DNA from 3 places in the Anabaena sp. AL93 genome. Region 3 is predicted to be linked to each of the others. Evidence: predicted binding sites of a transcription regulator. Region 3 holds the regulator's gene; each other region holds the start of a gene.
What was found. The regulator HrcA, encoded in region 3, represses chaperone genes, less so after heat shock. The targets are predictions, from matches to a motif close to TTAGCACTCNNGANTCNNGAGTGCTAA.
Positions count from the first base shown of each region.

Region 1: a site for HrcA is predicted at 2,260-2,286, ahead of groES (co-chaperone GroES). Genes of this name have one in related genera too.
Region 2: a site for HrcA is predicted at 5,222-5,248, ahead of groL (chaperonin GroEL). Genes of this name have one in related genera too.

Region 1 covers NZ_LJOU01000078.1:14,571-25,342, forward strand. Annotated here, with positions in the region: gene AN486_RS19070 (hypothetical protein) at 1-81, shown strand, start outside; gene groL (chaperonin GroEL) at 193-1,827, opposite strand; gene groES (co-chaperone GroES) at 1,930-2,241, opposite strand; gene AN486_RS19085 (response regulator transcription factor) at 3,324-4,001, shown strand; gene AN486_RS19090 (Uma2 family endonuclease) at 4,086-4,661, opposite strand; gene AN486_RS19095 (sulfite exporter TauE/SafE family protein) at 4,898-5,638, opposite strand; gene AN486_RS19100 (urease accessory protein UreD) at 5,701-6,540, shown strand; gene ureA (urease subunit gamma) at 6,580-6,882, shown strand; gene AN486_RS19110 (AAA family ATPase) at 6,926-8,116, shown strand; gene AN486_RS19115 (DUF4276 family protein) at 8,113-8,769, shown strand; gene AN486_RS19120 (urease subunit beta) at 8,784-9,089, shown strand; gene ureC (urease subunit alpha) at 9,141-10,772, shown strand, end outside.
Region 2 covers NZ_LJOU01000138.1:997-10,426, forward strand. Annotated here, with positions in the region: gene AN486_RS24535 (SPFH domain-containing protein) at 1-1,787, shown strand, start outside; gene AN486_RS24540 (Uma2 family endonuclease) at 1,897-2,460, shown strand; gene AN486_RS24545 (DUF5615 family PIN-like protein) at 2,343-2,675, opposite strand; gene AN486_RS24550 (DUF433 domain-containing protein) at 2,668-2,994, opposite strand; gene fabG (3-oxoacyl-[acyl-carrier-protein] reductase) at 3,059-3,799, shown strand; gene AN486_RS24560 (MraY family glycosyltransferase) at 3,910-4,989, opposite strand; gene groL (chaperonin GroEL) at 5,281-6,981, shown strand; gene AN486_RS24570 (DUF2996 domain-containing protein) at 7,059-7,544, opposite strand; gene AN486_RS24575 (MoaD/ThiS family protein) at 7,821-8,096, opposite strand; gene thrC (threonine synthase) at 8,423-9,430, opposite strand, start outside.
Region 3 covers NZ_LJOU01000039.1:3,510-14,281, reverse strand. Annotated here, with positions in the region: partial or broken gene AN486_RS11960 (ISAs1 family transposase) at 1-178, shown strand, start outside; gene AN486_RS11955 (hypothetical protein) at 858-1,199, shown strand; gene AN486_RS11950 (hypothetical protein) at 1,216-1,881, opposite strand; gene hrcA (heat-inducible transcriptional repressor HrcA) at 1,895-2,971, opposite strand; gene AN486_RS11940 (rhodanese-like domain-containing protein) at 3,428-3,787, opposite strand; gene AN486_RS11935 (DUF3352 domain-containing protein) at 3,818-5,536, shown strand; gene cysE (serine O-acetyltransferase) at 6,256-7,008, shown strand; gene AN486_RS11925 (nucleotide exchange factor GrpE) at 7,243-8,127, opposite strand; gene AN486_RS11920 (DnaJ domain-containing protein) at 8,243-8,539, opposite strand; gene AN486_RS11915 (tetratricopeptide repeat protein) at 8,765-10,772, opposite strand, start outside.

The sequences.
Region 1 (10,772 bases), on a different contig from region 3:
TATCAGGGAGAAGTTTACAATCCATTAATGGTATCCCCGGACTTAAAAAGTAAACTTGATGAAATTTTATCTATAAGTTGAATTAAAACTCAATATTCTCTCCGTGCCTCTGCGCCTCTGCGTGAGACAAAAAAACAGCCGCCCCCTTACGGAAGCGGCCATTATTCAAACTAGGAAAACTACTAAAAGATTTTAGTAATCGTAATCTCCACCCATACCAGCGCCAGCAGCAGGAGCGCCATCTTTAGGTTCGGGCTTGTCAACAATGATACATTCAGTTGTCAACACCATACCAGCGATAGAAGCAGCGTTTTGCAAAGCAGAACGAGTTACCTTAGCGGGGTCAACAATACCAGCTTCCAACATATCAACGAATTCGTTGGTAGAAGCATTGAAACCAATGTTGAAATCCTTCTCTTTCACTCTTTCCGCAATTACGGCACCGTTTTGACCAGCGTTTTCTGCAATTCTCTTCAGAGGAGCAGGTAAAGCACGAACGACGATTAAAGCACCTGTCAACTCTTCATCTTTGAGGTGGCTGTGCGCCCAAACTTCCAATTGAGGAGCGAGGTGAGCCAAGGTTGTACCACCACCGGGAACAATACCTTCTTCTACAGCAGCCTTGGTAGCGTTGATAGCATCTTCCAAGCGCAGCTTCTTGTCCTTCATTTCGGTTTCGGTAGCTGCACCAACTTTAACTACAGCGACACCACCGGACAATTTAGCCAAACGTTCTTGCAGTTTTTCTTTGTCGTAGGAAGATTCGGTTTCATCCATCTGACGACGGATTTGTTCGCAACGAGCCTTCACAGCAGCTTCATTACCTTCAGCAACAATTGTGGTGCTGTCTTTGGTAATGGTGATGCGACGAGCTTTACCTAAGCTTTCTAGTTTGGTTGTATCTAGTTTCAATCCAGCGTCTTCGGTGACAAGTTGACCACCAGTTAAGACAGCGATATCTTCTAGCATAGCTTTACGGCGATCGCCAAAACCAGGAGCTTTCACAGCAGCCACGTTAAGGACACCGCGTAAACGGTTAACTACCAAAGTCGCCAAAGCTTCTTTTTCAATGTCTTCAGCAATAATTACCAAAGGACGACCGGAACGAGCTACTTGTTCGAGTACAGGAACTAAATCTTGTACCAAAGCAATTTTCTTGTCAGTTAACAAGATATAAGGCTCATCAAAAACGGTTTCCATCCGTTCTGCATCGGTAGCGAAGTAAGGGGAAATATAACCCTTATCAAAGCGCATACCTTCGGTGATTTCCAATTCGGTGGTCATAGACTTCCCTTCTTCTAGGGAAATTACGCCTTCTTTACCCACCTTGTCCATAGCTTGAGCAATCATGCTACCGACTTCTTCGTCGTTACCAGCAGAAATTGCCGCAACTTGAGCGATCGCCTTAGAATCTTCTACAGGGCGAGCGTGTTCAGCAATTTTTTCGACTAAAAACGCAGATGCTTTATCAATACCGCGCTTCAATAAAATTGCATTAGCACCAGCCGCAACGTTCCGCAAGCCTTCTTTAACGATAGCGTGAGCCAAAACGGTAGCTGTGGTTGTACCATCACCAGCAGCGTCATTGGTTTTAGAAGCAGCTTGACGAATTAGAGCTACACCAGTATTTTCGATGTGGTCTTCTAATTCAATTTCTTTAGCGATGGTGACACCATCATTCACGATTTGTGGTGCGCCGAATTTCTTCTCTAGAACCACGTTACGACCCTTTGGACCAAGGGTAACAGCTACAGCTTCAGCGAGAATATCAATACCACGCTCTAGAGCGCGACGGGCGTTTTCGTTGTAAATAATGCGCTTTGCCATAATAAGTCTAAATCCCGGTGGTAAATTAATTAAATTTTGCGAAGAATTGGTGAATGGTGAGCAGGTAATTAGGAAAACTCCTTACCCATCACCCAGTCCCAATTAGTTAACGATCGCTAAAATGTCTTTTTCAGAAAGGAGTACATATTCATCTGTACCCAGCTTGATATCAGTGCCAGCGTACTTGGAGTACAACACTTTATCGCCAACATTAATATCCATTGTTTGACGAGTACCGTCGTCATTGCGCTTGCCAGGACCAACAGCGGCGATTTCGCCTACTTGGGGTTTTTCCTGGGCATTATCGGGCAAATACAAACCGCCTGCGGTTTTTTCTTGGGGGGCGCTCACTTTGATGAAAACGCGATCGCCCAGGGGCTTAACGGTGGAAACGCTTAGAGATACAGCTGCCATACAAAATTTCTTGCTAAATTAGCACTCTCGACTCATGAGTGCTAATCTAGCTTTATCTATGACCCAATAGCAATCATGGCTTGTGTACGGGTTTCCGAACTAAGATTAGGGTGGCGATACTTAAGTGCAAATATCCAATTATTTTAGTTGTCAGGGTTTGTTGCGTAAGTAATGAATATTTTGATATGGACAACTTTATTTGCAAACTTGGGAAATTGTTATAGAACTGTAATCAGGGATCTACTCAATGAGTAACATCACAATGATCCACAAACAGTTTTTTCATCCCTAAAACTACTAGGGAACAGGGAACAGGGAACAGGGAACAGGGAACAGGGAACAGGGAACAGGGAACAGGGAACAGGGAACAGGGAACAGGGAACATTACCAATTACCAATTACCCATTACCCAAAACAGATAAATGCTCAATTCTGTTATAAATCGGCTAGTCTAGAACTTGGTAATGTTGTTAACAAGGACTGGGAGAGCGATCAACCCATCAGTTAACACATAGTTATTCCATAGGCATCTTCACAGCCCAAGTCAAAAACTTGCGTGTTTGTTGTTCTAGAACGATAATAGTAGTTTACCTAGATGGGGTCTGGTATCGCCAATTAAATCCAGAAGTCATTAGAGTAGGTCATCCAAGACCAGTAGATTGGCAACGAGTATGGTGAAGAAATCTATATTTTTAACCCATACTTGTCCAAAAGATTCCCCGGTTGATTTTGAACCTCTAAATAGAGGCTTCACATCCGAAGGATAAGTAAAGCAGCAGTATACCAATGAAAGCGCGGGCGAGTTTTGAGCTAGGGTCATCTTGAAAAATACTGACTTGTGATTATTCACAATGACAATAATTTTATCAGGGTTTTCAGCCTGCAACTTTCAAATGGATCTATAATAGCGCATTATAAAGACTACTGCTATACGTATCCTTACTAGACTTTTTCCATTCACTTGCAAGTCTGTTGAAAGTAACTAACACTTTTAAGACTTCGGGGAGTTAAAGTAAGTTAAGTGGGAAAAAAGACAACATCCGAAGTCATCCAACATACGGGATAACTATATCAATACCTTAATGGATCGAAGCGCAAGAAGTGCCACTGTTATGAAAGAACCCAGCATGAAAGACCACAAACGACTTCTACTTATTGATGATGACCCTAACCTCATCTTGCTGGTGAAGGATTACTTAGAGTTTCGGGGCTACGAAGTCATCACGGCTGCAAATGGCAGAGAAGCTCTGGATCTTCTACAAACCGAAGTTCCAGATATGATCATCTGTGACGTGATGATGCCGGAAATGGACGGATACACTTTTGTCGAAGAAGTCCGCAAGACTGAACGAACTAGTTGGATTCCCGTTCTTTTCCTCTCAGCTAAAGGTCAAAGTGCAGACCGAGTTAAGGGGTTAAATAAAGGTGCTGACGTATATATGATCAAGCCCTTTGAACCTGAAGAACTCGTAGCACAAGTAGAATCCTCACTCAAGCAAACTGTGCGTTGGAAAGAACATCAAACCAAGGGTGGGGACAGCGGTTCTCGCATCCAAGTTCCTTTCGATGTCCAGTTAACCCCAACGGAACTGAAAGTAGTCCAGTTTGTCGCTAGGGGTTTAGCAAACCGCGAAATCGCTGAAGAATTAAATGTCAGTCAGCGAACTGTTGAAAGCCATGTGTCCAATATGTTGGGCAAAACCAATCTCCACAACCGTACTGAATTAGCACGTTGGGCGATTGAAAATCAAATGGCTTAAACAATTTTAGATTTTGGATTTTGGATTTTGGATGATTTATCTAAGGTCTAAAGTCCAAAATTTCTGATTTTGGATTGGGGAAAATTACGCTGGAGGCGGAAAATCTACATCTTCATAAAGTTGCCTCATTGTTCCTGCAAAGTTAATGCTGTGTAATTGAAATGAAGTTTCTTGTCCCACATAAAACTGTAATACCCAAAATCCATCTTCATTGCGGCGGAAACATTCAACTCTCGGTTTTTTCGTATTAATTAAAATATATTCTTGTAAAGTTTCTATAGTTTGATAATCAGCGAATTTGTCACCTCGATCAAATCTTTCGGTAGAATCAGATAAAACTTCGATTATTAAACAAGGAAATCTTTTATATCCTAGTGTTTCTTGATCACGGTTATCGCAAGTTACCATAATATCAGGATAAAAAAATCTATTTAAAGATTCAATTCTGGCTTTCATATCAGAAATATATACTCGACAACCAGAACCACGCACATGATTACGCAGTAGTGCAAACAAGTTTCCAGCAATGGTAACATGAGCATCTAATGCGCCAGCCATTGCGTAAATATATCCATCAATATATTCATGCTTGACGGGGCTGTTTTCTTCTAATTCTAAATATTCTTCTGGAGTGATGTAGATTTGGGGAGAAGCAACCATATTTAAAACCTCACAAATTAAGATGTAGGCTTAACACTTGCTATAGCAGTTATTGGTTGGATGAAATACAATCGAGGGCGCAGTCCCTGCGCCCCTACAGGGTTTTCGATTTACTGACTGTATCTCATTCGAGTGCATACCGCCATATTGATACTAAGTTAGGCATCTACAATAAATTATAGAACTAAAAAATTAGTTTAATCAAATCAAGTTGCAAAATTAAATTGAAAGTGGTTTTACCAAAAAACTAATAGTTCTCGTTGCTGCCATAAAATTAGCATTCCACTGAACAGAACAAAGGAGATAACCAGTCGCCGGAATTGTTTTTCAGTGATTTTTTGGAGAACTAAATGTCCTAACCAGTTACCAGGTATAGCAGCTAAACCCAGGACAATTCCATAACCAATATATGGCAGTTTGAACGCGCCAAGAAAACCATAGACAAAGATTTTAACGATGTGAACAATCACTCGATTTGTTGCCTGAGTTGCTAGTAATTCTTCTTTTTGTAAGCCATAGTTAATATAAAGAGGAGCTAATACAGGCCCCATACTCCCTATCAAACCTGATAAAAAAGCATAAACAAAACCTGCTGGAAGAAAATACCAAGCTTTGACTGTGAAAGATTTTTCTTCATTTTTAAAAAAGTAACTAGCAGCCGAAAAAATCAGAAATATAGCAACTAAAATACTTAACCAATCTAATTTAAGTTTTGTCAGTGTAAAAGCTCCCAAAATTCCGCCAAAAATTGCTCCGGGTAACTCCCATTTAACAACATCCCAATTAATTTTTTGCCAATACACAAATACTCTTTCACTGTTTCCAAATAGCCCACTAATAGTAATTACGGGAGCAATAGCTACAGCCCCTAGAAATATACCTACAATGGGCATAAGGATTAATGCACTTCCACCACCTGCTAGTAAACTGACAAACCATCCTACAATTCCAGCTAATGCTAACCAAAATATTGTCATAAATATTGAATAATATGTTAAACCGAATAAATCAGGCGCTTGATTTTTACTCTACCCTATAAATGATTGATAACTCTCAGACAATACAGGGTTGGCATGGTCAACTTAACTTAGTTTACGGTCATCGCCGAGATTCCACTCAGTTAATTTATAACCACCATCAAGCCCCATTAAAGGTACAACGCCCCTTTTACCCGGAAGGACAAGGAATTTGCCATAGTGTGATTTTACACACTGCTGGGGGCATTGTGGGGGGCGATCGCCTATCCTCTCATATTCACCTCCAACCCTATACAAACGCCTTGATTACTACAGCCGCTGCTGGTAAAATATATCGCAGTAATGGCTTACAAGCAAGACAAACCGTAAATATCCAAGTTGATGCTCATGCTTGTTTAGAATATTTGCCCCAAGAAACAATTTTATTTAATGGAGCAATTTACCGCCAAGATTTGCGGGTAGAATTAGCTCCAGGTGCGAGTTATTTAGGCTGGGAAATTACGAGATTTGGTAGAAGTGCTAGGGGCGAAAAGTTTTTAGAGGGAGAGATGCGATCGCACACGGAAATCTGGCAAAATGATATTCCCTTATGGATTGATAGACAAATCGTTCCCGGTAACGAAAAAGTATTTCACAGTCCTCATGGTTTAAGAGAACATCCCGTTGTTGGTAGTTTTATTTGTGTTGGTTTTCCTCTATCTCCAGAAATCATCAACCAAGCACGTTCTTTAATTATTCAAAACTCTGATGCTGGGGTAACTCGCTTACAACATGGATTTTTGTGCCGATATCGTGGTAATTCTACATCTGAAGTCAGGAGTTGGTTTACAAATATTTGGCAAATGTTACGAGTATCTTGTCTAAATCGTGGTAATTGTATTCCTAGAGTCTGGCAAATTTAAACGAACCACAGAGACGCAGAGAACGCAGAGGAGAGAACAATGCAGCTTACACCCCAAGAAAAAGATAAATTATTAATTTTTACTGCTGCTTTAGTAGCGGAGAGAAGGAAAAATAGAGGTTTAAAATTGAATTATCCTGAAGCAGTCGCTTTTATTTCTGCTGCTATTTTGGAAGGTGCAAGAGATGGTCAAACTGTGGCAGATTTAATGAGTTATGGCACGACTTTATTAACTCGTGATGATGTCATGGAAGGTGTACCAGAAATGATTCATGATGTTCAAGTAGAAGCCACATTTCCTGATGGTACAAAGTTGGTAACTGTACATAATCCGATTCGTTAGAAAAGATTAAAATAGGAGAAGGTACAAATCTAGGAAAAACAATATGAGATTAAAATCAGTTAATATTCAAGGTTATCGTCCTTTTAGAAATTTTGAAGCACAGTTACAACCACTAGAAATTATTGTTGGTGCTAATGGTGCTGGTAAATCAAGTTTGTTTGAATTTCTCAAATTTTTGCGAGATAGTCTTTATCAAGATATCCCTCCAGAAATTATTTCTGGTTCTATTGGTCAGCAGATTTTTCATATTCCAGGACTAGCTAAGTTCCAATGGGACATTGAAATTGATACAGGTCTTCCAACTGGTATTAGATATCTAGGAGAACTTATGGGTCCGGTTGGTCGAACTCAAGTTTCCTACGAAAGAGTAGAATCATCTCAACCTTTTAGTGATAGATACAGTAGTCCATACATATATATGGATATTCAAGGTAATAAAGGTGTAATTAGAGAACCTGGAGAAACAGGATTTACAACATTAACATCAGATAAATTAACACAGGATATTGCTTTAAAGCGTTCTAATCAACTAACGCTAAATGCAATGACAAATCCATCACTGGAAGCATTATATAACTTACGTGAATATATTCGTGATTGGAGATTTTATAGTTCCTTCAATATAGCAAGTCAGAAAATTCGTCAATCAGTTCCCATTGAACAAGAACCGATTTTACATGAAAATGCAGGTAATTTAAGTTCAGTTCTTTTTTCCTTAATGACTGAACATCGTCCAGCATTTGATGAATTACAACAACATTTACGTTCTGTAATTCCTGGTTTTAAAGGTTTAACAGTAAAAGCACGTGGTGGACCAGGAGAAGTGATCGCTTTTTGGCGAGAATCAGGTGTTGATGATGAGTTAAGTCTTGCTGATTTATCAGATGGAATTTTGCGTTTGATTTGCTGGATTTGTTTATGTGTACACCCAAATCCACCATCTTTAATATGTATTGATGAACCGGATCAAGGTGTTCATCCTCGGACATTACCTGTTTTGGCTGCTTTATTTGAAAAAGCCTCTGAACGCACTCAAATTTTATTAGCAACGCATTCGTCTTATTTTCTCACACAATTTGCTATTTCGCAAATTGCCGTACTCAGAAAAGAAAAAGGGGAAGCAAAATTTATTAAACCTGGAAATTCTCCGGTATTAATTGATATGCTTGATGATTTTGGTGCAGATGAATTAGAACAATTACACCGTAGCGATGAATTAGAGAGACTTCCATGAGAGTTGAAATTTATGTAGAGGGGACATCTGATAAATATGCAATGGAGGCACTATTAGCACCTTTAATTGACCAGAAATTACAGCAAGGTATTAGTATCAAATTTTTTGCAGTTAAGGGAAATGATAATGATAAAGGAGGAGATGCTAAGAAAGATTTATTAACAAAGACACCAACTAAAGCAGTCAATATTATCTGCAATCAGCCAGATTCAATTGTGGTAATTATGCCAGACCTATATCCCAAAAATAAAGGCTTTGAACATGAAACAATTGAAGAACTAGAAAATGGGATTTCAAATACGTTCAATCAGGTATTAGAGTCTAAAGGAATTAATGATAATCGCTTAAAAGAGCGTTTTCGAGTTTTTTGCTTTAAACATGATTTAGAATCCTTAATTTTAGCTGCTGAATCCCAATTAATAACTGTACTGGGCGTGAACTCTCTTTCTGTAACATGGACAAAACCAGTTGAGGAACAAAATCACAATATTCCCCCGAAAGATATTGTAGAAAAAATTTTTCGAGAATGTGGTAAAAAATATAAAGGTTCTGTGGATGCACGCAGAATATTAGAAAGTGCAAGATATCAAGATATAGCCGAACTATGCCCTCAAGCTTTCAGACCGTTTGTAGAGTTTTTAGAAAACCTTTAAAGTAGGAAAAAATTATGATCCCTGGAGAAATTATTACCCCCATAGGTGAAATAGAACTGAATGCAGGTCGTCCAACTACCAAAATAATAGTGGCAAATACAGGAGACAGACCAATTCAAATAGGATCACACTTTCACTTTTACGAAGTCAATAACGCGTTAAACTTCCATAGAGAAAAAACACGAGGAATGCGATTAGATATTCCCGCCGGCACAGCCGTCAGATTTGAACCAGGAGACGAAAAAGAAGTTACTCTAGTTCCTCTCGTTGGTACAGGCCAAATTTACGGCTTCAACAACAAAATTGACGGAAACCTCTAAAATTCTCTCTTTCCCTCTGCGTCTAAAGCGTGATAAAAAAAGGATAAAAATATGCCCTACAAAATGAACCGCCAAGCCTACGCCGATACCTTCGGACCAACAGTAGGAGACAGAATTAGATTAGCCGACACAGAACTATTTATAGAAGTAGAAAGAGACTTTACAACCTACGGTGACGAAGTGAAATTTGGTGGGGGAAAAGTCATTAGAGATGGGATGGGACAATCCCCAATTTCTAATCATGATGGTGCAGTAGATTTAGTTATTACTAATGCTTTAATTCTCGATTGGTGGGGAATTGTCAAAGCAGATATTGGCATTAAAGACGGCAAAATTTATAAAATTGGTAAAGCCGGCAATCCCTATATTCAAGACAATATAGATATTATTATTGGACCGGGAACAGAAGCTTTAGCCGGTGAAGGAATGATTCTCACTGCGGGGGGAATAGATACCCACATCCATTTTATCTGTCCCCAACAAATTGAAGTCGCTATTGCTTCCGGTATTACTACCATGATTGGTGGTGGGACAGGCCCAGCTACGGGAACAAATGCCACAACTTGTACCCCTGGACCCTGGAATATGTACCGAATGTTGCAAGCTGCTGACGCTTTCCCTGTTAACTTAGGATTTCTGGGCAAAGGTAACACCAGTCAACCCCAAGGACTGATAGAACAAATCGAAGCCGGGGCAATGGGATTGAAACTCCATGAAGATTGGGGAACAAATCCAGCCACAATTGATACTTGTTTAACCGTTGCTGATGAATATGATGTGCAAGTAGCAATTCATACTGATACTCTAAACGAAGCCGGCTTTGTGGAAGATACAATTGCCGCTTTTAAGCATCGTGCTATTCACACCTACCATACAGAAGGGGCTGGAGGAGGACACGCACCAGATATTATTAAGGTTTGTGGACAAAGTAACGTTTTGCCATCTTCTACTAATCCTACCCGTCCTTACACTGTCAATACTCTAGATGAACATTTAGATATGTTGATGGTATGTCATCACTTAGATGCAGCTATTCCTGAAGATGTATCTTTTGCTGAATCCCGTATCCGTCGAGAAACGATCGCTGCGGAAGACATTCTTCACGATTTAGGCGCGTTTAGTATGATTGCTTCCGACTCCCAAGCAATGGGGCGTGTCGGTGAGGTAATCATTCGGACTTGGCAAACGGCACATAAAATGAAGGTGCAAAGGGGAAGCCTTGCTGGTGATAGTCATGCCGATAATTTACGAGCCAAACGTTATGTTGCTAAATATACAATTAATCCGGCAATCACTCATGGTATTTCTGAATATGTGGGGTCAGTAGAAGCGGGAAAATTAGCCGATTTGTGTTTGTGGAAACCTGCTTTTTTTGGTGTCAAACCGGAAATTGTGATTAAAGGTGGCATGATTGCTTGGTCACAGATGGGTGACGCTAATGCTAGTATTCCCACACCCCAACCTGTATATATGCGACCGATGTTTGGCAGTTTTGCGGGTGCTAGAAATGCGACATCATTAACTTTTGTGTCTCAAGCTGCTTTGTCCAGAGAAATTCCTCAACAATTAAAACTAGGGAAATTAGCGATCGCAGTTTCAGGAACTCGTCAAATCACTAAGCGAGATATGAAATTAAATGATGCTTTACCCGAAATCGAAGTAGATCCAGAAACCTACGAAGTT
Region 2 (9,430 bases), on a different contig from region 3:
GACTGGTGGTTATCGGTGAACGGGAAGTGGGAATTGTGGTGAAAAAGTTCACCCTGTCAGGTAAAGGATTACCTCCTGGTAGATTAATTGCCCTCAATGGTGAAGCGGGTTTGCAAGCAGATACCCTCGCCCCTGGTTGGCACTGGGGTTATTGGCCTTGGCAATATGCAGTGAAAAAAGAGTCGGTAATTGTTGTCCCCCAAGGTCAAATCGCTCTGATTGTCGCCGCTGATGGGGCTTCTAACCCTCCAGAACGGATTTTGGGCAAAATTGTCGAATGTGATAATTTTCAAGATGCTCGGAAATTCTTAACCAAAGGTGGGGAGAAAGGACGGCAAATTGCTTTTATCACCGCAGGTACTTACCGCATCAATACAGCGCTGTTTAAAGTGATTACAGCAGCAAATGCCAGTAAAGAGGGTATGCGTCCAGAACAGTTACAAATCTATGAAATAGCAGCGGAAAAAGTTGGTATTGTGACTACTTTGGATGGTTCACCAATTGCCGCAGGTGAAATTGCTGGGCGTGCTATTACCGGACATAATAATTTTCAAAATGGTCAAAAATTTATTGACGCTGGAGGACAACGGGGTTTACAAGAACAGGTGTTATTATCGGGTTCGTGGAATCTCAATCCTTGGTTGGTAAGTATTGAACAAGTACCGATGACTCAAATCCCTATCGGCTATGTGGGTGTGGTGATTTCTTTTGTTGGTGAAGAACAGGAAGATGTGAGCGGGGCATCTTTCACTCACGGAAATTTGGTCAATCAAGGACATAAGGGTGTTTGGGTTGAGCCTTTATATCCTGGGAAGCACCCGCTCAATACTAAAGTGATGAAAGTTGAGCTAGTGCCGACAACAAACATTGTCTTAAACTTTACTGATAGAATTAGCGGTCAGCATGGGTATGATACGAATTTAACGGCGCTGAAACTTCTGTCATTTGATGGTTTTAGCTTTGATTTGGAGATATTCCAAATTATTCACATTGGTGCGTCAGATGCTCCGAAAGTGATTTCCCGCTTGGGTTCGATGCAAAATGTCATTGATCAGGTTTTGCGTCCCATTGTGGGGAATTATTTCCGCAACTCGGCTCAAGAATATACTATCCTGGATTTCTTGATTGCCAGAAGTGAGCGTCAAGTTGAAGCCTCTGAATACGTTAAATCTGCCTTACGTGCTTATGATGTGCAAGCAGTGGATTCGTTGATTGGTTTGATTACGCCACCGAATGAATTAATGCACACGCTGACAGACCGGAAAATTGCTGAGGAACAACGCAAAACTTACGAAGTTCAGCAAATGGCAGAAACCCAACGACAAATGTTAGTCCGGGAAACAGCGATCGCAGATATTCAGCAAGAGTTGGTAAAATCGGAACAAGGTGTCACAATTGCCGAGTTGCAAGCTAACGCACAAATTCAGCAAGCAACAGGTGAAGCTGAAGCCACTAAACTCAAAGCCATAGCGGAAGCTGAAGGTATCCGGGCGACAGGTAACGCGAAAGCAGAAACCTATCGGACAGGGGTACAAGCATTGGGTTTGCAAGGTTACACAGCGATGCAGCTAATGCAAATTGTGGGCGATCGCAGTGTTCGCATTATTCCTGATATCATTGTTGGTGGTAATAATGGTAGTAATAATGGTTTAGCAGATGGTTTATTGTCTATGATTCTTTTGAATCAAACTAATAGCAAAACCCATCTAGAATCGAAAATCCCTACACCTCCACCTCTTCCTAATCCTGTAGTTGCTAAAGCTGAATCTATTAATCATAACAGTTAAGATTCAGATCCCCGACTTCTTAGAGAAGTCGGGGATCTTGTTCTTGTGAATGTTTTTATTGAGAGTAGTGATAAAATTAAAATTAAAATTAAATTATGGGGTTAAATAAATGACAACAACAGTTGCAAAAATCATTCCCATAGAAGAATTTTTAAAGCTGGGTTTTATTGATGAATCACCAGCTTGGGAATATATTAATTCAGAAGTAATTCAAAAACCAATGGGTGGCGGTAAACACAGTTTATTACAAAAAAAATTAATAGCAGTTATTGACACAGCAACAAGTGACTATGAAGCTTTTCCAGAAATGCGTTGTAGCTGTGGAAATCGTTCTGTAGTTCCCGATGTTCTGGTGATTGCTACTGATCAAATACCATTAGATGAAAGCGGTGATATTATTAGCAGTGGGATTAATTTTGCACCTCTTTGGGTAATTGAAATCCTTTCACCTAGCCAAAGTCAGACTAAGGTAACTGGTAATATTTTACATTGTATTAAACATGGTACTAAACTTGGTTGGTTGCTTGATCCAAGTGAGCGTTCGATTTTAGTTTATCAGCCTAATACTTTACCAGATTTGTTAACTGGAACAGATAGATTACCAGTTTTAGAAGGTGTGAATTTAATCATCACAGTTGAGGAAGTATTTGCTTGGTTGCAAATAAAGAGGTAAATATCAAGCTGGCGACTCGCAATAATCAAAAAATCTGTATCTTGGGTAAACAGCACTCGTTGCGTTTTCTGAATAAACCCTAATTGGACTTCATCAGATTGAGTGCGTAATCCCACATTATTAGTTGTTGTCACATCAATTCCATAACGACGCAACCCAAGAGCGATCGCAGGATCAGCATTTTCATCTAAATGAAAGCGAATTTTTTCACTCATTTCTCAACTGTTTGAGTTTTTCTTGAAGACGTGAAGGATAATTTTGTTTCAGTACCTCAACCAATTCATCCTCTTGCACAGTCCTTGCATCAATTTCATCTCGATGATCAAAATAATAAGCCATTGCTGCATAAACAGATGCCAGAGACAAGTCATATTTACCAGCAATTTCTACTAGAGAATACCCTAGTTTTAAATGTAGAACTGCTATATCCTCCACCGCAATACGAGTACCAGCAATTCGGGGTTTTCCACTTCGGACATCAGCAGCAATTTCGATGTATTCTTGACTAACTAACTGCATCAATAAATTTTTCACCTCCGTCTAACTTAAAATTATAAGATAATTAGCGCGGTATCTCCACAAAATTGAGGAAAAATAGATGAGTTTATTAAAAGATCAGGTTGCAATTGTCACAGGTGCATCACGGGGAATTGGTAGAGCGATCGCTATCCAATTAGCATCTCAAGGTGCAAAAGTAGTAGTTAACTACGCTAGTTCCAGCACAGCAGCAGAGGAAGTAGTCGCAGAAATTACAGCAGCAGGAGGAGAAGCGATCGCCCTCCAAGCAGATGTTTCCCAAGAAAATCAAGTAGATACACTCATTAAAACCACCTTAGAAAAATTCCAGCGCGTGGATATCTTAGTCAACAATGCAGGTATTACCCGTGACACCCTGCTATTAAGAATGAAATTAGCAGAATGGCAAGCAGTCATAGACCTTAACTTAACTGGAGTATTTTTATGTACAAAGGCTATCAGTAAAATTATGCTCAAACAACGTTCCGGGCGGATTATTAACATCGCTTCCGTCGCGGGACAAATGGGCAACCCTGGACAAGCCAACTACAGCGCAGCCAAAGCCGGAGTAATTGGCTTTACCAAAACAGTAGCTAAAGAACTCTCTTCTCGTGGCATTACCGTCAATGCCGTTGCTCCTGGTTTTATTACCACTGACATGACCAGCGATATCAAAGCCGATGGTATCCTGCAATATATCCCCCTGGGGCGTTTTGGTAAACCAGAAGAAATTGCTGGCATGGTGCGCTTTTTAGCAGCAGATCCCGCCGCAGCTTATATCACAGGACAAGTATTTAATGTTGATGGCGGTATGGTGATGTAATTTGTCAGTGGTCAGTGGTCAGTGGTCAGTTGTCAGTTGTTAGTGGTCAGTTGTCAGTTGTTAGTTGTCAGTTGCAAAAGAATATTTTTCTCCCTAACTCCCCCAACTCCCTATTCACGGATTATTCTTTGTCCAAGGGTAAAGCCTAACAGCAAAATAATACCGACAGCAGTAGCCAGCATCACAGATAAACTCATACCCTGGACTTTCATAGCCAGTAAATTACAACCTAAAGTAATTGACCATAAGATAAAAGCTGCATTGCGTTGGGATAGTCCCCAAGCCAACAAGCGATGATGGATGTGGTCTTTACCTGGTGTACTCAGAGGGTTTTTGCCTGCCATGAGCCGGCGAACAAACACTTGAGTAGTGTCGATAACTGGCAACAGCAGAAATAAAACCGTCGGGATTAGGGCATAGATTGTATTTAATTGGAGTTTGCCTAAAATGCTGGTTGCTGCTAACACATAGCCAAAAAAGTATGCACCAGCATCACCCATAATGATGTGTGAGGGGTGAAAATTATGGCGTAAAAAGCCCAGTGCCGCCCCTCCCAAAGCCGCTAAAACCAAAGTAGCAGCAGCGCGATTATCAAACTGGGCAGACACGCCTAACAAACTGATAGCAGTGATAAAGCTGATGCCACCAGCCAAACCATCCATCCCATCCATGAGGTTAACAGCATTAGTGATCCCCACCACCCACAGCACCGTTAACGCCATAGACAAGAGGGAATCAATGGGTGTACCAAAGGCAACTTTGATGCTAATGCCATTACCAACCAACAGAAGTGCTGTTGTTACCTGCGCCCATAAACGCACAGATGGAGGTAAACCAAACTGGTCATCGATAAAGCCCACTAAAACTAAAATTGAACCACCGAGGAGAATCGTTAAGACCTGAGCTAAAACCCCTTGCAGTTCAATTGGCCGCAAGAGACTAGCTAAGACCAAAGCCGCAATGACACCCGCGTAGATTGCCAAACCTCCCGCATTAGGTAAAGGTTCTTGATTCAATCGTCGGGCGTTGGGTTGATCTGCCCAACCTACCTCTAAGGCAAATTTGCGAATTGTGGGAATTAAACGCCAGGTGACAACTAAAGCTAATAGAAACGTAAATACTACAGCTAACCAGCCGGAGCCGCTAGGGTCAGCAATGCCAAGGGATTTAAGGGAGTTTGCTAAGTTCATCTGCTCCCAATATAATCATTAGTTTTATGGTCAAACATAAGTAAGTAGGTTGGTGTTGAAAATTGTCGTTATGGCAAGGCAAAAGGCAAAAGGCAAGAGGCAAGAGTGAAGAGGGTTTGGGCGATTTTACATTTCTTTACACAGTTTGGTTTTATTGTGTTCACCTACTTATCAACTGTTAATATTAATCAATTTTGGGATTTTGATTGTTAATCTAAATTGGGGAAAGGGATTAGCACTCTTGGTCAGTGAGTGCTAAATTGTCTAATGGAAGCAATAGAAAAATAAAACATGACTAAGATTATTGCATTTAATGAAGAATCACGGCGTGCTTTAGAAAAGGGTATTAACGCCCTGGCAGATGCGGTGAAAATCACTTTAGGTCCAAAAGGTCGTAACGTCCTATTAGAGAAAAAATTTGGTATTCCCCAAATTGTTAACGATGGTATCACTGTTGCTAAAGAAATTGAACTAGAAGATCCTCTAGAAAATACTGGCGCTAGACTAATTCAGGAAGTAGCATCAAAAACTAAGGATATAGCTGGGGATGGGACTACCACTGCCACAGTTCTAGCACAAGCCTTGATTAAGGAAGGTTTGAAGAATGTAGCTGCGGGGACAAATCCCATCAGTTTAAAACGGGGTATTGATAAAACCGTTGAGGCGCTGGTAAAGGAAATTGCCAATATCGCTAAACCTGTAGAAGGAAGTGCCATTTCCCAAGTTGCCACAGTTTCCGCTGGTAATGATGCGGAAGTTGGACAAATGATAGCACTGGCGATGGAGAAAGTGACCAAAGACGGTGTTATTACCGTTGAAGAATCTAAATCCTTTACTACTGAACTAGAAGTGGTAGAAGGAATGCAGGTTGATAGAGGTTATATTTCTCCCTACTTCATCACCAACAACGAACGGATGACAGTAGAGTTTGAAAACGCCCGCATCCTGATTACTGATAAAAAAATCAGCAGCATTCAAGATTTAGTCCCCATTTTGGAAAAAGTTGCCCGTTCCGGTCAACCTTTATTGATTATTGCCGAAGATGTAGATGGTGATGCTTTAGCAACTTTGGTTGTGAATAAAGCGCGTGGTGTATTAGCGATCGCTGCGATTAAAGCTCCTGGTTTTGGCGAACGTCGCAAAGCTATGTTAGAAGACATTGCCATTCTCACCGATGGACAAATGATTTCTGAAGACATTGGCTTAAGCTTAGATACTGCCACTTTGGAAATGTTGGGAACTGCGGAGAAAATCCACATTGACAAGGAAAATACCACCATTGTGGCTGGTAATGCTGCTAAACCAGAAATCCAAATTCGGATTGAGCAAATTCGTAAACAGTTAGCCGCAACTGATTCCGACTATGATACCGAAAAACTGCAAGAACGCATTGCTAAGTTAGCCGGTGGGATTGCCGTGATTAAAGTCGGTGCCGCTACAGAAACCGAACTCAAGGACAAAACCTTGCGGATTGAAGACGCACTCAACGCTACCAAAGCCGCAGTAGAAGAAGGTATTGTTCCTGGTGGTGGTGCAACCTTAATTTATCTATCTACCAAGATAGAAGCAATTAAAAACAGCCTCACCCCCGAAGAAAGAATTGGTGCTGATATTGTTAAAAAAGCTTTAGAAGCTCCCCTGCGGCAAATCTCAGAGAACGCTGGGGCAGAAGGTTCTGTCATTGTTGCCAGAGTTCGGGAAACTGATTTGAATATCGGTTATAACGCAGCTACAGGCGAATTTGAAGACTTAATTGCTGCTGGTATTATTGATCCCGCAAAAGTGGTTCGTTCCGCTTTACAAAATGCTTCTTCTATTGCCAGTATGGTACTAACCACCGAAGCCATTATTGCTGAAAAGCCTGAAAAACAATCCGCTGGGTCCCCTGATGGTGGCATGGGTGGTATGGGCGGTATGGGCGGTATGGGCGGTATGGGCGGTATGGGTGGCATGGGTGGTATGGGTGGCATGGGCGGCATGGGTATGTTCTAATTTGCCACTTTCCCAAATCCATATATAAATAACCGAATAACCCACCCCTAAACTTAGTAAGGGTGGGTTTTTTTAAGCTAATTTCTACCTAGCCACTTTTGTCCATTTAAGCGATACACTAACCGAGATACCAATAAATCTAGGGTAATTTTACGCTCATCAATTAAAAACGATTCCAAGGTACTTGGTTTTTTACCTTCATTACAGGAAAATCCCTTTTTACCTTGAATATTGGCTTCAGGGAAATATACGTTAAACTGGCGCTGTCCCCCTTGCCAAGAACCGATAACTTGCCAACATTCTTCTGCTGAATTAAAACCAATAATAGAATACTTCTGCTTGGCAAAAGCCAGCTTCACATCTGGCACACCTTCTTTAGTAATTGCCTCTTGTAACGCTGGTAGGTAATGTTGCTGCATAAACTCTTCAAAAGGCTTATCTTCCAACGCTGGGGGCTTTTCCTTTTTGGCAGCTTTAGTCTCTGCTGGGGGCTTTTCTGGGGCGGTTGCAGCAGGATTAGAAGCTACATCTCCCGCTTGATTTTGATTAGTTTCTTCTGCCATTGCTCATTTTGGGTAGTCAGTTATTTTTATTTTGACATACCAGAGCATAGCTACAGCTATTTAGATATAAAATAAGATTTTAAGAGTAATTAACCGCAGATTAACGCAGATTAGCGCAGATAAAGACGGATGAATTAATAAGTTTCATGATTCTGTGCAGCTTGGCCTATCATTGGGATAAAATCGTTTAAATAGTAACTTTTCACGAAGTATGTTGGATAAAATGGGTAATGGGTAATTTGGGACTTTTAAAATCCCATACCCTCCAGCGATATTTCAACCACCTGCAACAGCGGGAACAATACTCACTTCATCTCCATCTTTGAGGACTGTTTCTGCCCCTTCTAAAAAGCGGATATCTTCACTATTGACATAGAAATTCAAAAACCGTCTGAGATTGCCTTCATCATCACACAAACGTGCTTTGATTCCAGGACAGCTTACTTCTAAGGAATTTAATAATGCAGAAATATTACTAGCAGTACATTCTAAAGTAGCTTGTTCGTTTGTAAATTTTTGCAAAGCAGTGGGAATTAAAACTTTTACAGCCATTGTTTAAACGTTAATTGTTAGTGAGTGATTTGCTTGGTAGGGGTAAAGCAAAAGCTTAATGGTGTCAACTTAAGCTACAGATGTCTTATTTGTTGGCTTCCACACCCACCCAGAAATGAATTTCCGGGCTAATAGCGAAAGTAAACTAAAGTTTACTCAAAAATTTCCGGGTTATTTAGTCATCAAAAGACAACTTCTGCTATTAGACTGGGAATATGGCTAACGCCACGCTACGCTATCATTCCCAGGCGGGCTACAGGTTTTACGTTAAGTTGACACCAATGAAGCTCTTGCTTTACCCCTACAATTAATTGGTAGTGAAAGGATTAGACTGTAACTTCTTGCCATTCTAAACGGTCAAGTGTGCGGGATCTTTCTAAAGCCCGTTCAAAACTATCTAGTTTAGCATCAATAGTTAAAGGTTCGCCAATATAACCTTGAATTGCTTCCTGGGTTTTCAAACCATTGCCAGTAATATAAACTACTGTAGTTTCATCTGGATCAATTTTGCCAGCTTCTACTAGTTTTTTCAGAACTGCAACGGTTGTACCCCCTGCGGTTTCCGTAAAAATGCCTTCGGTTTCTGCTAAGAGTTTGATACCTTCGATAATTTCCGCATCATTAACTGATTCAATATTACCGTTGGTTTTTTGAGCTATTTCTACAGCATATACCCCATCAGCCGGGTTGCCAATAGCAATTGATTTAGCAATTGTATTCGGTTTAACTGGTTGAATGAAGTCTCTACCTTCTTTAAAAGCTTTCGCAATTGGGGAACAACCTTCCGCTTGAGCGCCACTGAAACGGACATCTTTCGCTTCTACTAAACCAACTTTGACAAATTCTTGGAAACCTTTATAAATTTTGGTAAACAGAGAACCAGAAGCCAAAGGAGCAACTATATGATCTGGTAATTGCCAACCTAGTTGTTCTGCAACTTCAAAACCTAATGTCTTAGAACCTTCGGAATAGTAGGGACGCAGGTTAATATTCACAAAACCCCAACCGTGGGTATTGGCGACCTCCGAACAAAGACGATTAACTTGATCATAGTTGCCTTTCACAGCCATTAGAGTTGGACTATAAATCAAGCTACCGATAACTTTACCAGCTTCTAAGTCAGAAGGAATAAATACACAACAATCTAAACCGGCATGAGCTGCGATCGCCGCGGTAGAATTGGCTAAATTACCTGTACTAGCACAAGAAACAGTCGTAAAACCTAATTCTCTTGCTCTACTGAGGGCAACGGACACCACCCGATCCTTAAAGCTCAGGGTGGGCATATTGACGGCATCATTTTTAATATAAAGTTTATTTAGACCCAGGCGACG
Region 3 (10,772 bases):
TGAAGTTACCACCAAAAATCACAATTGCAGATCACTTTAAAGATTTAGAATATCAAAGAGTTGAGCGAACAAAAAGACATAAATTAATAGATATAGACTTGATTTATTATTAAAGGGACTGGCAGGAGAGTCATTTATTTTAGTAATAGATGAAACAGGGGGCAAAAAGAAAGGAAAGACAACAGATTATGTAGACAGACAATATATAGGTAATTGTCAGATGGAAATATTTTTTGTCTGAATCAGGATGTCCAGGATTTGAGGATGTACAGGATGGTTATTTATCAATTGTTTGTTAGATGGAAATATTTTTTGTCTGAATCAGGATGTCCAGGATTTGAGGATGTACAGGATGGTTATTTATCAATTGTTTGTTAGATGGAAATATTTTTTGTCTGAATCAGGATGTCCAGGATTTGAGGATGTACAGGATGGTTATTTATTAATTGTTTGTCAGATGGAAATATTTTTTTGTCATCCCTAGTTTTAGAACCTAATTGGGTCGCTACCACTTCCTCTAACATACCTCTAAGATACAAGGTTGGGTTGAGTGATAGCGAAACCCAACAAAATCCTTGATAATGTTGGGTTTCGTTCCATTGCTCCGCAACGCTGACGCGAACAACTCAACCTACCATATAATGAATTTTCAAGCTTGACCGAGCAGTATTAGCCCTGAAATATGGCTAACGCCACGCTACGCTATCATTTCAGGGTGGGTGTGGAAGCCAACAAATAAGCCACCTGTAGCTTAAGTTGACACCAATGAAGCTCTTGCTTTACCCCTACAAATCTAGGGTTTTCGTGATTTTACAAAAGTCCATGTCCTAACCGTTTTGAGTGTAATCAGGGTAATTATGCGCTTTTTAATGAGAATTGCCGGCTTTGGTTTGCTGATTTTAGGTATTTACTTAGTTGGGAAAAATATATTTTTTACAACCAATGTCTATCCTTACTGGTGGCGAGGAATTGCCGCTGATATTTCAGTGTTAGCACTAACATTAGGTGTATTGATGCTAGTTTTTTTCTCAGAAAGTATGAAAAATCTGGGATGGATTGCTATTTCTGTGGGTATTATGGCGGTATTTATTAGTAGTCGTGCAATTCTTAGTCCTACCAGTTTATGGCAATTTTTTCTCTCCTTAATTTGTATTACATCGGGTTATAAAATGTTCACAACTGGATACTCACCTTTTTGATTTTATTGTTTAGGAGTTAGATGATTATAGGCTTCTCAACTCCTATTTTATTTTCTATCTCTACAGGTGGACGGACACACAAATAAATCAAAGCTCCAAATAAAGGCATTACAAATAACCAAAATAATTGATTATCTTTCCCACCTCGTCGCGCCATATCATCTCCTAGTAATGTGGGAAACAATAGACTCAACATCACAAAATCTAAACTCATCACATGAATAAATCGGCTACTTTGCCACTGTTGGACAAAATCACCCCAATCGCCTTGTAAACCAGATGCGAATAAAACCGCCGTTCCTATAGTTAATAAAATTCCTAAAATGCGAGAATCTAGGATTTTCAGAAATAAATTTTTTTCACCAATAAACTTTTGATTGGGTTGTCTTAAAGCCAAATAGGGTAAAAGTGCAAAAGCACCTAATGCAAAAGCACCACTAGCGAAAGGCCAAGCTGGGATTTTTTGACCTCTACCATCAAAAAAGACGACTGCACTATATATAAAAGGCCAAATCCCCATGATATTAAATAAAGATATAATCAGAGGATTAATGCCTTGCCAATTGCCTGTAGAGAGATTTTTGATTAACTCAAAAGTATCAGGTTGTTCGGGAGGAGCAAAGAAAAAGGCATAGGAAACAAATCCTAGCCATAATAGACCAAAAGTGATTTTTCTCAACATGAATTTATGGAAATTAACTAAAAGCTTCCGAGAGATAATCTGCTGCTGCTGCAACTACAGCGATCGCACTCTCATAGTCTAACCTAGTTGGACCCAAAACTCCCACACTTCCTACTGGCACAGAACCCCGCCGATAAATAGCAGAAATCAAAGTACAAGTCCGAATAGGTTCAAGAGGATTTTCTGTGCCAATTCGCACTGTTACCTTAGACTTATTCATATCGTGCATTTCTGCTTCTTCACAAATTAAATGCCAAAGTTGGTCTTGTTCCTCTTCCAATAATTGCATAATTGTCTGTACCTGCTGTACCTGAGAAAACTCAGGTTGTCGTAAAACCTCTCCAATCCCCCGCACCATAATTTGTGTAGTTGTTGGTGCTAGAGCGCGATGAGTCAATTCTACCAAAGAACTTTTTAATAATTCACCATAAACTCTAAACTCCTGATCCAATTTACTCCAATCAAGATAGCCTATTTCTAATAAACTCTGTCCTCTTAAATGAGTATTCAAAAAGTTAGAGACAATCTGCAATTGATGATCAATTACCTCCGCTTCTGGTTTACTTTCTGGATTATGTAAAAATAAATCCATCACCTTAGAATGGGTTTCATAACTATCTGTCACCACAATTAACATAATTCGCTCTGATTCAATTTGCACCAGTTGCAAATGTCGTAACTTTGCGGTTGTGGGTTGCGGCATAGTAATTAAAGTAATACAGCCGCTCAATGTTGCTAAAATTTGGGCAGCGCCTTGTAATAAGGCCTCCAAACTGCAATCTTCCCAATGCAGATGTTTTTGTAATACGGTTTCTACCTCTTTTGCTAAAGTTTCTGATGGTTTAATTAATTGATCAACGTAAATACGATAACCAGAATCAGAAGGAATTCTACCCGCAGAAGTATGTGGTTGATAAAGTAACCCTGATTTTTCCAAAACACCCATCACACTGCGAATCGTAGCCGAGCTAACACCTAAATCAAATCCTTCAATTAAAGCTTTAGAGCCAACAGGCTCTGCTGTGGTAATATAATGACGTACAGTTGCATAAAGTATATTCTGTTGCCGATTAGTCAGATGAACTTGCATAAGTGATTTTTTTACTGAAGGCAAATCTTAATCAAAATTGGAAAAAAATGTGGTTTTTACCGCAAAAATGGAAAAAAGAATTAATTATTAATTAAAGTAAGATAGCAAATTATATACTTATATTGTATTAATTGAACACAAAATTTACTTTCAGCATTTATTTGCTGCATTTGTTATTACTACATAGCTGAAATCCAAAAAGAAGATGAATTTCTCTCTGTTTCAGTATTATCTCATAGTCTATCAACCTAAGTTGTGGTTTTAGTCACAAAATATTATTTTCTATTGATCAAAATTTTGACCGCGCCAGTAGAGGGTAGGGGTGGAAATATCTTGTTGATTCCTTCTGAATTCTGGGCGCAGGCCCTGCGCCCCTACGGAGAAGGGATACGATGATGAAATATCTTGTTGATTCCTTCTGAATTCTGGGCGCAGGGCCTGCGCCCCTACTGTTCCCTAATATTGCGGCACAGAAGGATCAACTAAAATCGAATAAGCGGAAATGCCACCCGTAATATTTTTAACATTTGTGAATCCTTGAGTAACTAACCACTGGCACATCTGAGCGGAACGCATACCATGATGACAGAGAACCAGAGTTTCTGCGTGGACATCAAAGCGAACAGGGACTTGTTGATTCCATTGCTCATATTCACTTAAAGGAAGATTGACAAAACCATCTAGCCGTGATATGGCAATTTCCTGGGGTTCACGCACATCTATTAACTGAAGGGGTTCTTCATGATTTTCAAGCCGTTTGGCTAGTTCCTCAACAGTAATTTCGGAAAAGGGTTGATCAAATGATGTATTTGTCATGCAGTTTTTCTAAAAAATCCTATACTATTCATGTTTGCAGAAAAGCTAGAAAATATAAAGAATGTGAACAGTCAACACTTAACAAAAAATATTAAACTTGGTTTCCTTATAGCTGGCATAATTACGCTTATACTAGTTTGTTTAGCTAAATTCTCCTGGTTTTCGGAAAAAAGTCCAGTTAGTCTTGTAGTTCGCAACTCTCAACCCGCTGCGGCTATATTTGTCTCCAAGTCCTCACCAGCAATGGTTTCATTATTGATCAATCCCGACGGGTTACAGAAAATAGCACCAAAAGGAGAATTTTCTCAACTCAAAAATCGTCTACTGGCAAAAAGTAATATAGATTATCAAGATGATATTAAACCCTGGTTGGGTGATGAAATTACCCTAGCTGTAACTACCATAGATATAGACCGTGATCCAGAGAACGGACTACAGACTGGGTATTTAATGGCACTTGCCACTGCAAAACCAGGGAAAAGCCGTGATTTTTTGGAGTTGTTATTTTCTAAACGGGCTTTTAGTGGGACTAATTTAGGAATTGAACGTTACAAAGGTGTCAAGGTTATTTATGATAATACCGAATATTCATCAGGCGTAAATATCCAAAATCCAATATCCAATATCCAAAATAATTTAGCTGGTGCAGTTGTTAATAATTTTGTTTTACTGGCTAATCATCCTCAAGTGATCAAGGAAGCAATTAATAATTTACAAGCTCCAGATTTAAACTTAATTAGTTCTCTAGAATATCAAAAAGCTACTCAAAAAATCTCTAAAAATGCTGTAGCTATAACTTTCTTAAATTTACCGGAAGTTGGTAAATGGCAAGGGTTAGAATTAGCAGAATCAACTTATAATAGCCAAATTCTATCTTTCGTTCTCAACTCCCAAGGGTTGCTCACAGAAAGTACATTTTTCACAAATTCCCAGATTTTACCTTCATATTTACCACTATCTCAACCTGTGGGAGCATTACAGTATATTCCAGAATCAACAGCTTTAGCGATCGCCGGCACAAATTTGAGTAAATTAGATAATAGCGATGTAGCAAAACTGTGGAAGCAACTGACAGCAAGCATTTACGGTTCTAGTAAAGATGGTACGGCTCGATTACTACAGCCCCTAGCAACAATCCAAGACCATTGGAATTTAAACTTTAGCGCAGATATTTTCAATTGGGTAACGGGAGAATACGCTTTAGCTTTATTACCCAATTCGGAAAATACAACCCTTAATTGGTTATTTGTCAGCGAAAAAACCCCAGGGTTAGCAGCAGGAATCACACATTTAAATAATATTGCCAGTAGAAGTGGCTTTAATGTTAGTTCCCTAACTTTAGATCAACAAAAAATATCAGCTTGGACAAAAATTACAGCCACAAGTAAAAATAACACATCTATTAATGTTGACACGAAAGTTAAAGGAGTGCATACAACCTTAGATAATTATGAAATTTTCAGTTCCGACTTAAAAACCCTGAAAACTGTTTTGAGTCAAAAGCAAAAATCTCTCCTAGAAAATCCCCAATTTCAAAACAGTATTGCGACAATTCCCCAACCCAACCAAGGGTATATTTATTTAGACTGGGAAAATAGTCAAGATATTCTCAAACGTCAACTACCTTTGCTTAAACTTGCAGAAGTGTTAGGTAAGCCACTTTTTGATAATTTAAAATCCCTGACAGTTAGCAGTTATAGCAGCGAACCAGGAACACTTAAAGGCGGAGTATTCTGGCAACTGCATTAAATGTCAGAATCAGGATATCCACCGATTAAAGGATAGACAGAATGAATAGCAATACAGTTCAGTTAAGAAAACATAGGTTGGGTTGAGCGATATTTTGCGTAATTCTTATGAAAATAAGGATTTTATGACCAATCAGCAAGCCCTAATTAGGGCTTGCTGATAGCGTAGCGTGGCGTTAGCCATATAAACCTAAAACCATCTAATAACAAAGGGTTTCGCGGATTTTTACCACAAAAAAGTGCCAGGTTTTGGCTAATGGTGTCTCAAAATAGGTGCAAGGTTTTTGAGAGGATGTTTGAAAAGTATCAGAGTTAATCGAGATCCCCCCAACCCCCCTTACAAAAGGGGGCTAAATTCCTCAAAGTCCCCCTTTCCAAGGGGGATTTAGGGGGATCTGCTGTCGCCTCCCTTCAATAGACATCTCCGAAAATTAAATGTGCGTCGTTTGAAACCCTTGTAGAGACGTTCCATGGAACGTCTCTACAATCTTTACCGGGGAAGTCTAATAGAAAACTTATTCAGCAAACCCTAAGTAGGTGAACACAATAAAACCAAACTGTATAAAGAAACGTAAAATCGCCCAAACCCTCTTCACTCTTGCCTCTTGCCTCTTGCCTTTTGCCTTGCCATAACGACAATTTTCAACGCCAACCTACTTAATTACCAAGTCACGATAATATGGGAGAGTAGCTTGTTGTGCTATCAAGGGTACTATCTCAATGTTCTCTAGACTCCGTGCCGATTTTCGCATCATCTTTGAACGTGACCCCGCAGCCCGGAATTGGTTGGAGGTTTTGTTTTGTTATCCAGGTTTGCAAGCCCTAGTGTTTCACCGCTTTGCACACTGGTTGCGTCGTCTTGGTCTTCCCTTTTTCCCCCGCTTGATTTCTCACATTGCCCGGTTTTTAACAGGTGTAGAAATTCATCCAGGGGCTACAATTGGTAAAGGCGTATTTATTGATCACGGAATGGGAGTAGTAATTGGGGAAACAGCAATTATCGGCAACTACGCGCTGATTTATCAAGGTGTTACCTTGGGGGGAACAGGTAAAGAAAGCGGTAAACGTCACCCCACATTAGGGGAAAATGTCGTGGTTGGTGCAGGTGCAAAGGTTTTAGGAAATATTGAAATTGGTGATAATGTCCGCATTGGTGCCGGTTCAGTGGTATTGAGAGACGTACCATCTAGTTGTACCGTTGTCGGTGTCCCTGGACGGATTATTTATCGTTCTGGAGTCCGGGTTGCACCATTAGAACACAGCAATTTACCAGATTCAGAAGCCCAAGTAATTCGCACCTTAGTTGACCGCATTGAAGCATTAGAAGAACAAATTCAAGCTTTGCAAACTCCCGCAAAAACTCCGGTTTTAGTTGGTAAATTCCTTCCAGAAGATGAATTACCAAAAGAACACAATTTTTGTAATATCAGAGATAAACAGATTCAAGAATTCTTTGATGGTGCAGGAATCTAGTACCGCAAGGCGGAAGTCAAAAGTCAAAAGTCAAAAGTCAAAATGAAGACAGCATAGGCTTTTGGAGGATTTAGAATGGTTGGTTTATTTACGCCGTTTTGTACTAGTAGTCTGTCAACCCGAAAATGACGGGTGAAGGCAAGCAGGGGGAGAAGAGAGGCAGGGTGGCAGGGGAGTTAGGCGATCGCATCAACAATCTATCCCCTAAAGGCGATCGCTTAACCGGGTACTCCTCTATTTTTGTGTTGCTACAATCACCTGTGCTTCTCTTAAGACTCTATCGCCCCATAAATAACCCCGGATTACTTCCTGAATCACCGTATTTTCTGCGACATCTGCCCTTGATTTACGTCCTACAGCATACATTGTCTGGGAGTCAAAAGGTTTACCCTGGGCGACAATAGGAACAATACGGCGTTGTTTGAGTATTTCTAAAAGCGATCGCCTAATTAACTCCACTCCCTGTTGATTGCTGGTGAAAATTTCCGTTAATGATTCTGACATTGGTAATTTTTCCGGCTCACTAGGTTGAGTATAATTACCATTAATCCAATCTAATAACTTTTCCCAAAAGCCTTTTTGTATTAGTGGTTTTGAGTTTGAGGTAGTAGATAATGCTTCTAGTTCTTCTTGCCAGTAAGTACAAGCCTGATCTAAAGCATCCACAATACCCAGCAAATCTTTGAGGAGTTTCTCCTGCTGCTGTTCAAATTTTCCCGATGCCTGTTTTTGAATTTCTTCCAAACGTATTGGCATCTGTTCTTGCTCTGTCCGAATTACCGCCAATGCTTGTACCAGAGCATCTTGGGTAGAATGCAATAATTTACCCTGTTGCTTAACTTCATGGCGGAGAGCAGTCCACTCGGACACCATTTGATAAGGATCAAAGGCATGAGCAGATGATGGTGGTTCACCTAAATATTCAGGGGGTAGTTGTTCTGATTGTAAATAATCTAGAAAATTGGCAAATAAAGCTTCTTTGTCAGTTGTCATTGGTAATTGGTAATTGGTAATTGGTAATTGGTAATTGGTAATTGGTAATTGGTAATTGGTCATTGGTAATTGGTCATTGGTAATTGGTAATTGGTAATTGGTCATTGGTAATTGGTAATTGGTCATTGGTCATTGGTCATTGGTAATTGGTAATTGGTCATTGGTAAAAATCTCTCTTCCTACCTGTTCCCTGTTCCCTGTTCCCTGTTCCCTGTTCCCTGTTCCCTGTTATATGAATTATTTAAAATGTGGCACGAATTAGATCATCTAAGCTAACTTCTAGTTGCGCCAGGGCTTTTTCTCGCAACTGTTTTAATATCTCTGGATTCAATTCTGCTTCTAGGGGACGCAATTTCAAGAACTCCTCCGATTGACTTGTCTCTCCTTTGCGAAGTGCCTCGTAAGCTCCTCGAATTGCCTTAAACTCTTCTGGATAAGTATGCGCGGGGAATTCACGTAATTTGGCATGATAAGCCGCTTTAATTTGGGCGCTGGTTGCTCCTGGTGAAATTCCTAAACGTTCGTAGTAGTCAGCCATAAATAATTTCCCATTAAGATGACATCAATTAAACTATCAGTCTTCATCTGTGTTTAAGTAGGTTGGCGTTGAAAATTGTCGTTATGGCAAGGCAAAAGGCAAGAGGCAAAAGGCAAGAGTGAAGAGGGTTTAGGCGATTTTACATTTCTTTACACAGTTTGGTTTTATTGTGTTCACCTACTTATCTGTGTTTATATGCGGTTCATTACTCTTGATATTTTACTTTTACAACAATTCCTGAAAACCCGCTTTTTTTCTACCCTTGCGTTTTTTAGATGGAGATGAATTTCTAAAGATAAAGTCTAAATCTATTCCATCTTCTTCGTCTTCTTCATCTTCATCATCATCATCTGAGAAATCAGGCATATTGTTTAACATCATTTTTTTGAGTTCTGGAAGCATCCGTTCAAACTCCGCTGGAGACATTTTATTGCCAAATAATTTTTTAATCATCCCTTCTAATAAGTCATTCATATCTGACATATCGAGATTGTCAAATTCATCTGCATCTGGCATAGCACTCTGAGTTTCTCTATCATTAACAAATGCCTGTTCTTCTCGAAATGCTTGTAAGGCTTTGGCATCTTGTAGGCGACGGGCTAATTCAAATCCCTGTTGTTTTAATTGTTCATAGTTTGGATGATCCACATCGTAGGTAGTGGCTTTAGCTAATAGCAATAAGGGGTTTTGGGGTTCTCGACGGAGTGCTTCATCGAGGAACGGAACAAGGGTTTTAATTTCGCCAAAACGGCGGGCTTGAAGTTGAATATTTGCCACAGCATTGCCCGGCTGGGGCATGGTGTCGAGATAGAAACGCACGGGAGTGTCTAGTTTTTTGGAACTATTTTCTTTGACGGCTAAGATAACTAAATTGGCAACTCTAGCTTCTGGGTATTCTATGGATAGGTTGATTAACTTTTGCTGATACTGACTTAGTAAAGCAGCGATTCCTTTTTCCCGTTTGGCAAAGAGTTGAATCGAAAGGGCGATCGCTTGCAATACGGAAATTTGTTCTTCACCTGCTAATCTTTGGAGGAGATTGTCCCATACTTGGGCTGCGGCTTTTTGGTCTAATGACACCCGACCTCCGGAATTGGGCGGACTTTGAACTGCATTCACGAATATTTGACAGGCACGGATAGGCGGATCTGTGGGATCTTCTGTCTCCACAAAACGGCTAAATAAGGGATAACTTAACGTAGAGAGCGCATCTATCCAAGGCAATGTTTCTACTTCAGGTTCAAGATTCAAGTCGCCAAAATGCTTACCAAATTTGCGCCTAGCTTCATTGAATGCCTGTTTGTGATCTAGTTTCTTCCAACAGTGCAGCAGCGTCTTATAAACTTCTCCATACCGACATCCATTTTCTAATGCTTGGGTAAGTAGTGCGATCGCTTCATCATAATTTTCGTCTACTGCTTCAATTAATCCCTTACGTCCCAGCACTTCTGGTGATGTGGGACAAATTCGTTCTGCTTGTTGCACAGATCCCAAAGCAGCCCGATCACGATCTATTGCTATGTAAGCATCTGCCATCCAGCAGTGGAGATGTGCTTGGGTCAGTTTCAATCTTTGTGCAGGCCATTCTTGAGGGTTTCGTTTTGCTTCCTGTTCTAACCACTTCAAAAACCGTGTTAACAGGCGTGAACGTTCTTGATCATGATCATTAGCATCGAAAACTTCTAAGAGATTGATTGCCAATTGGGGGTTAAAGGGTTGCTCTGTCAACAAAGGCTGCCAGAATAGTTCAGCACAACTTGGTTCTCCTTGATTTAGTGCTTGTTGTCCGGCTAGGGTAAGCAGCAGTGGACGGAGACTTTCTAGTTCTGGAAAGCGTGGGGAACGTCGCTCCATCTTCAATAGCAGATGAGCGGCATCATGGTGATTACCTTGGTCAATCAGTTGCAACATTCGCAATATCGCTAATGCCTGTTGGCTATTTTTATCTACTGTTGTTCGTGAATTTATAAATTGGAAGGGTTTTTGTTCTGTTCTTCCATGTTGAAAAATCGCCAATCGCTCTAAAATTGGATGCTCCAAATACTTTGGTTGACCATATGAAAGTGATTTCAGCCCCAAAAGACTGGCCGCAGCATCCCAATTACCTATGACTTGTTGAGTATAAACGATCCAAGCTATGGGCAAATCTCCATCGGTGACGGCTCGCTTAATTTTCTGAAAAGATGTTAAAGCTGTTTCTGGTTGACCATTTTTGAGTGCCAGAACACCTCGT